One region of the Dyadobacter sp. 22481 genome, then DNA from elsewhere that is predicted to be linked to it. Evidence: riboswitches for the same ligand, from Rfam matches in the RefSeq annotation. Region 1 holds a riboswitch; the other holds the start of a gene.
The links. Region 1 has a riboswitch for thiamine pyrophosphate ahead of thiS (sulfur carrier protein ThiS). Riboswitches for the same ligand answer to the same signal wherever they lie in the genome.
Positions count from the first base shown of each region.

Region 2: another riboswitch for thiamine pyrophosphate. It lies ahead of ACTJJJ_RS26370 (TonB-dependent receptor); the one in region 1 lies ahead of thiS (sulfur carrier protein ThiS).

Region 1 is NZ_JBQENV010000003.1:713,297-716,721, forward strand. It holds gene ACTJJJ_RS21740 (bile acid:sodium symporter family protein) at 1-1,045, shown strand, start outside; gene ACTJJJ_RS21745 (GNAT family N-acetyltransferase) at 1,290-1,793, opposite strand; TPP riboswitch at 1,936-2,031, shown strand; gene thiS (sulfur carrier protein ThiS) at 2,106-2,309, shown strand; gene thiC (phosphomethylpyrimidine synthase ThiC) at 2,359-3,425, shown strand, end outside.
Region 2 is NZ_JBQENV010000004.1:78,935-82,359, forward strand. It holds gene rocD (ornithine--oxo-acid transaminase) at 1-1,085, opposite strand, end outside; TPP riboswitch at 1,296-1,390, shown strand; gene ACTJJJ_RS26370 (TonB-dependent receptor) at 1,461-3,425, shown strand, end outside.

The sequences.
Region 1 (3,425 bases):
CGCTTTCACCGGAAGCCTCCCCTCCGCCGGCCCCTTCTTTATTGCATTCTTCCTGTCGCTTGCCATCAGTTTCAGAGGTTATGAAAAATTGAAAGGTTTTACCTATACCACCGTCATTTTCGCGGCGGTAACCACGGCATTGTACTACCCGCAGCACTTCCTCACCGTCGGTGAATTCAAACTTTCGACCCTCATTACCCCATTGATCCAGATCATCATGTTCGGGATGGGGACTTCCATGAGCTTCGGCGATTTTGTAGGGGTAGTTAAAATGCCAAAAGGTGTGCTTATCGGCGTCGTGAGCCACTTTATCATTATGCCGACCATCGGCTATACATTGGCGAACATCAGCGGCTTCCCACCTGAAATCGCGGCGGGTATCATCCTCATCGGCTGCTCACCCAACGGAATGGCTTCCAATGTGATCTCTTACCTCGCGAAAGCGAACCTGGCATTGTCTATTACCATTACTGCCATTTCAACCATGCTCGCGCCGTTGGTAACACCGGTACTCATGAGCTTGCTTGCAGGCGCTTTCGTGCAGATCGACACTTTGCATATGATGTGGGATATTATTAAAATGGTGATCATTCCGATCGGCGCGGGATTGGTCTTCAACAAGCTGTTCAGCGGAAAAGTGAAATGGCTGGACGCTGCTATGCCGCTGGTTTCGATGGGTGGGATCGCGTTCATCATCGTGATCATCACCGCTGCCGGCCGCGACAGCCTTTTGTCGATCGGTCCCGCATTGCTGTTGCTCGTATTGATCCACAACCTCTCGGGTTACACGCTCGGCTACTGGTCGGGCCGCCTGTTCCGCATGAGCGAGCGCGATTGCCGTACGATAGCCATTGAAGTAGGCATGCAAAATGGCGGATTAGCTTCCGGTATCGCGAAGGAAATGGGTAAAATGGCCACCGTGGGCCTCGCCCCGGCCATTTTCGGGCCGTTGATGAACATTACCGGCTCCATACTCGCCTCCTGGTGGCAAGGCAAGCCCACCGGCGATGAAGAAACTTACGTAGAAACGGGCAGAGCCCATTAAAAGAAAACGAGGCGCAGTCTTAAGCTGCGCCTCGTTTCGTATTGTCAGGTGTTGTTCAGTGTGGTCAATAATAGTCAAGTGTTGTCAAGTTTTGTCATGCTGAGCGAACCGGGCCGCCGGGGCGGTCGAAGCACTAGTACAACGTTGCAATTTCACCGTACGGACTGTCTTCGACCGCCCGGTTCGCTAAGACTGACATTTTTCGATTCTCCATTCTCCATTCTCCATTCTCCCTTTCCTCCTTTCAATCCTCTTCCAACAAAAGCTGCATATAAACCAAATCCAGCCACTGGTCAAATTTATAGGCTACCTCTTTGAGATATCCCTTCTCCACAAACCCATATTTCTTGTGAAATTCAATACTAGCACGGTTTGAAGCATCGATACATCCGATCATCGTATGCAGGCCCGATTCCTTCGCACGCTGGATAAGGCTACCGAGCAACTTCCCGCCCACGCCCATTCCGCGCGACTTCTCGTCGAGGTAAATCGAATGCTCTACACTGAATTTGTACCCGATTTTCGGGCGGAAAATATTATAGGACCCATAACCGATTACTTCGCCTTCCAATTCCGCTACGATCACCGGCATTCCGTCATAGAACATCTGTTCAAACCAGGCCTTTTGTTGTTCCAAGGTCCGGGGTTCGTAGTCATAAATAGCCGTGGTGTTCAGAATAGCGTGGTTGATTATTTCCAACAGCGAAGGCAGATCCTTAGGAGCAGCACTTCTGATGATCAAATCCATCAAAATAAAGCAGGTCGTTATACAGGTTTTTATATTAGGGTCAAAAATACCTTAATATTTTAAAAAATTTCACGTCTTATCCACGTTCCGTCTTACGTTTTTTTCTAATTCTTTTGAAAATCATGAATTTCGAATAGCTTTGCTTCAACTTTAGGGGTGTCCCGACATGCGGACTGAGATCATACCCTTTGAACCTGATGCAGCTAGTACTGCCGAAGGGAAAAGCAGCAGTTACCGTGCACGTAGCTCCGTCTATTCTTTCGTCACCGGTCCATTCCTAAGGTTTTTTGTATTTAAAAAACTGAACCAGGAATGGAAATCATCCTAAACGGCCAGGCAAAGCAAATCGCCGACCCTTACACGGTAGGGCAGCTCGTATCCGAACTATTTTCGGCTAACGGCAAGGGCATCGCCGTGGCCATCAACCAATCGGTAGTCCCGAAATCCGACTGGCCCATCCGCCAGCTTTCCCCCAACGACCAGATCACGCTCATTACCGCTACGCAAGGCGGCTAGCATTGCATTGTCCTGTATCCCACCATTTTTAAAACCTGAAAACATGATCATGAAGACAGAAAAAACGCCGGAAACCATCACGCGTGCCCCGTTTCCAAATTCGCAGAAAATATATGTTAAAGGGCAGATCCATGACATTTCAGTAGCAATGCGCGAGATTTCGCTGACTAATACGCGCATTCACGGCGGCGCGCGTCCGGGAAAACCAGGCGCGAGCGAGCCTAATGAACCGGTTACCGTTTACGACACCAGCGGCCCCTATACCGACCCGAATATTGAAATAGACGTCAAGAAAGGCCTTCCCGCATTACGTGCGGAGTGGGTACGCGGTCGCGGGGACGTGGAGGAGCTGGAAACGATTTCTTCTGAATACGGCCGGATGCGCCTCGCCGATGCAAAACTGGATCACTTGCGGTTCGCACATAATGCGAAGCCATTGCGCGCCAAAGCCGGAATGAACGTTTCCCAGCTGCATTATGCCAAAAAAGGCATTATCACACCTGAAATGGAATACATTGCCATCCGCGAAAACCAGCGAATCGACTTGCACTTGGCGTCTTTGAATGGCAAGGCAGGCGCTTTGGCACACCAGCACGCGGGCCACAGCTTCGGGGCAAATACGCCTAAAAGCCACATTACCGCTGAGTTTGTGAGAGAGGAGGTAGCCGCGGGAAGAGCGGTAATCCCCTCGAACATCAACCACCCTGAAAGCGAACCGATGATCATCGGACGAAACTTCCTGGTGAAGATCAATGCCAATATCGGGAACTCGGCCGTATCGTCGAGCATTGAAGAAGAGGTGGAAAAAGCCGTGTGGGCTTGCCGCTGGGGTGCGGATACCATCATGGATCTGTCGACCGGCAAGAACATCCACGAAACGCGCGAGTGGATCATCCGCAACACGCCCGTACCGATCGGTACCGTGCCCATTTACCAGGCTTTGGAAAAAGTAAACGGTAAAGCCGAAGATCTGACCTGGGAGCTTTTCCGCGATACATTAATCGAACAGGCCGAACAGGGTGTGGATTACTTCACAATCCATGCGGGCGTACTGCTGCGCTACATTCCGCTGACCGCCAAACGCATTACCGGAATTGTTTCGCGCGGCGGGTCAAT
Region 2 (3,425 bases), on a different contig from region 1:
TCCGAATCGTTGATTACGATCGCATTCAGCAACCCTTTCCCTCTAACGCTTTCGATCAGCGAACATTGCTTTTGAAGTTCCTGCATTTTCCTGCGAAAGGTTTGGCCCATTTTCTCGGCATTTTCCGCCAGTTTTTCATCCTGAACTACCTCTAATGCAGCTATCGTGACCGCGCATGCGAGCGGGTTACCGCCATATGTGGAGCCATGCTCGCCGGGAGCGATCGTCAGCATTATCTCGTCATCGGCAAAAGCAGCCGAAACCGGCATGGTACCGCCGGATAATGCTTTTCCGAGTACCAAAATATCCGGCTTCACGCCCTCCCAGTCGCACGCCAGGCGCTTGCCCGTACGCCCGATGCCGGTTTGCACCTCATCGGCGATGAAAAGCACGTTGTATTTTGTACACAAATCGCGCACACCTTTCAGATAACCTTCATCCGGCACCACCACACCAGCCTCTCCCTGAATGGGTTCCACCATGAATCCGGCAATATTGGGGTCGCTTTTCAGGACATTTTCAAGTGCACCAAGGTCGTTGTAGGGAATGATTTCGTAGCCGGGCAGGAACGGACCGTAATCATTGGTCGACGACGGGTCCGTCGAAGAAGATATCGCCGCCAGTGTCCTGCCCCAGAAGTTACCTGCCGCGTACACCGTTTTCGCTTTGCCGGGCTCGATACCCTTCACTTTATACGCCCATTTCCGGGTCAATTTCAGCGCAGTTTCACCTCCTTCGACGCCGGAATTCATCATTAGAACTTTATCATACCCGAAGTATTCGCAAAGAAATTGCTCGCATTCGCCCAAGCGGTCGTTATAGAATGCCCGCGACGTCAGCGTTAGTTTTTGTGCCTGTTCGATCATCGCCTGCACGATCTTTGGGTGGCAATGCCCCTGGCTCACCGCGCTGTAAGCCGAGAGAAAATCGAAGTACTGCTTCCCTTCCACATCCCACAAAAAAACGCCCGAGCCCCGTTCGATCACTACCGGCATCGGTTTGTAGTTATGCGCGCCAAAGCGGTATTCGAGGTCAATGGCGTGTTTGGAGGCGCTGATATCGGGTGTGTCTGTATAGTTTGGCATTGTAATTCAGGCAGTTATTAAGTTCGCATTGAAATATGTAAAAATACAGAAAACGACGTTAATATGCCGATACACGCAAGATATGTGTTGAATTTAATTGGTTATATTATTATTGAAAACCTTTCATGTACAAAACCTTAATCCTGAGTCGCGCCAGGACAATAAACCGGGGTCACTTGTAACATCCCTTCCAAACACTTAATTTTGCAGCATAATCTCAAGGGGTGCCCTACCGAACGGGCTGAGATCATACCCATTTAACCTGATCCGGGTAATGCCGGCGTAGGGAGAGAAAGCCGGAACCGGCTGTTTTCTGTTCACATTTTATCGAACTTTCGGATAGGTGGCCCCTGCCTGTTGTAATTGACTATCGCAATGCGAAAAATTACTACCTATCTACTGGCGCTGTCGTTAAGCACCACCTCGCTCCTCTCTTTTGCACAAAAAAGCATTTCCGGCCGCATTACAGATGCCGAAGACGGTAAACCTCTGCCCGGCGCGACGGTCAAAGCAGGCGAAATCCGCGGCACGAGCACGGATAAGGACGGGAATTTTATTCTGAAAAACATTTCAGACAATATCGACGCCCTCGACATTTCCTACATCGGTTACCAAACTTCGAAGATATCGCTTGGCGGCTCCGAAAAAGTCAATGTTAAACTGACAAAGAGCACTTACCAGGCCGATGAGGTCATTATCAACGCCACCCGCGTGAATGATAAAACGGGTATGGCTTACACCAACGTAACCGCCGCCCAAATAGACAAGCAGAACATGGGGCAAGACCTTCCCGTGCTCCTCAACTTCTCTCCTTCCCTCGTGAGCACGAGCGACGCGGGCGGTGGTGTGGGCTACACGGGTATACGCATACGGGGCTCCGATGCGACCCGCATTAACGTGACAGTGAACGGCATTCCTTATAATGATGCGGAAAGCCAGGGTGTTTTCTGGGTCAATATGCCCGACTTTGCGTCGTCGGTGAGTAGCATCCAGATCCAACGCGGCGTGGGGACCTCTACCAACGGCGCCGGTGCGTTCGGCGCTTCGGTGAATATCAATACCAATGCATTTCGCGAAACGGCTTATGCGGAGCTGAATAACTCATACGGCTCTTTCAATACGTTCAAAAACACATTGAAAGTCGGCTCGGGACTGATTAAGGATAAGTTCACATTCGATGCACGGCTATCGCGGGTTTCTTCGGACGGCTTTGTAGATCGTGCTTCCTCGGAATTGCACTCCTATTACCTTTCGGGCGGGTATTTCGGCAAGAAGAGTTTTGTGCGCGTGAATGTATTTTCGGGCAAAGAACGCACTTACCAGTCGTGGAACGGTGTACCGGAGGCTAAACTCCGCGGGGACCGCGAGGGCGTTCTGGCTTATATTGACAGAAATTATTTAGGAGAAAAAGACGCACAAAACCTGCTCAATTCCGATAACCGGACTTATAATTCATATACTTACAAAAACGAAGTCGACAACTACCGCCAGGACCATTACCAGATCGTTTCCTCCCACAACCTGAGTAACAAACTGACATTCAACCTCAACGCGTTCCTCGTACGCGGCCTGGGCTATTACGAACAATACCGCGCGGCAGACGATTACAGCAAATACAACCTGCCTAACGTGGTTATCGGCAAAGACACCCTCACCAGCACCGATATCATCCGCCGCCGCTGGCTGGATAATTACTTTTACGGAACTACATTTTCATTCGACTATAACAGTTTCAAAAAACTTACCGCCAGTTTTGGCGGCGGCTGGAACCAGTACGACGGCGACCATTACGGACAGATCATCTGGGCGCGCAATGCGGGAAATATCGAAAACGAGCATCAATACTATTTCAGCACGGGCAAAAAGAAAGATTTTAACCTGTACGGAAAGCTCTACTATGCTTTTACAGACAAGCTAACCGCATTTGCCGATCTGCAATACCGTCGCGTAAGCCATGCCATTCATGGAACCGACAATGACCTCGTTCAGCTCGCGTTCGATCAGTCGTATTCATTTTTTAATCCAAAGGCAGGTCTTACTTATCAATTGGCTGAGCAAAGTTCCGTTTACGCATCATACAGCATCGGAAACCGCGAACCTAACCGTGATGATTTCACTTCCTCTACCGCCAATCTCTTCCCAAAAAGCGAGCGTTTGCAGAATGTCGAAGCCGGTTTCCGTACGCAGCAAGGCAAATGGGCGTTTTCAGCGAACTACTATCTGATGAGCTACAAAAACCAGCTTGTACTCACCGGCCAGATCAATGACGTAGGCGGTTCCGTACGCGTGAACGTGCCTAAAAGCTACCGCACCGGCATCGAGCTGGAAGGGGCGGTAGTT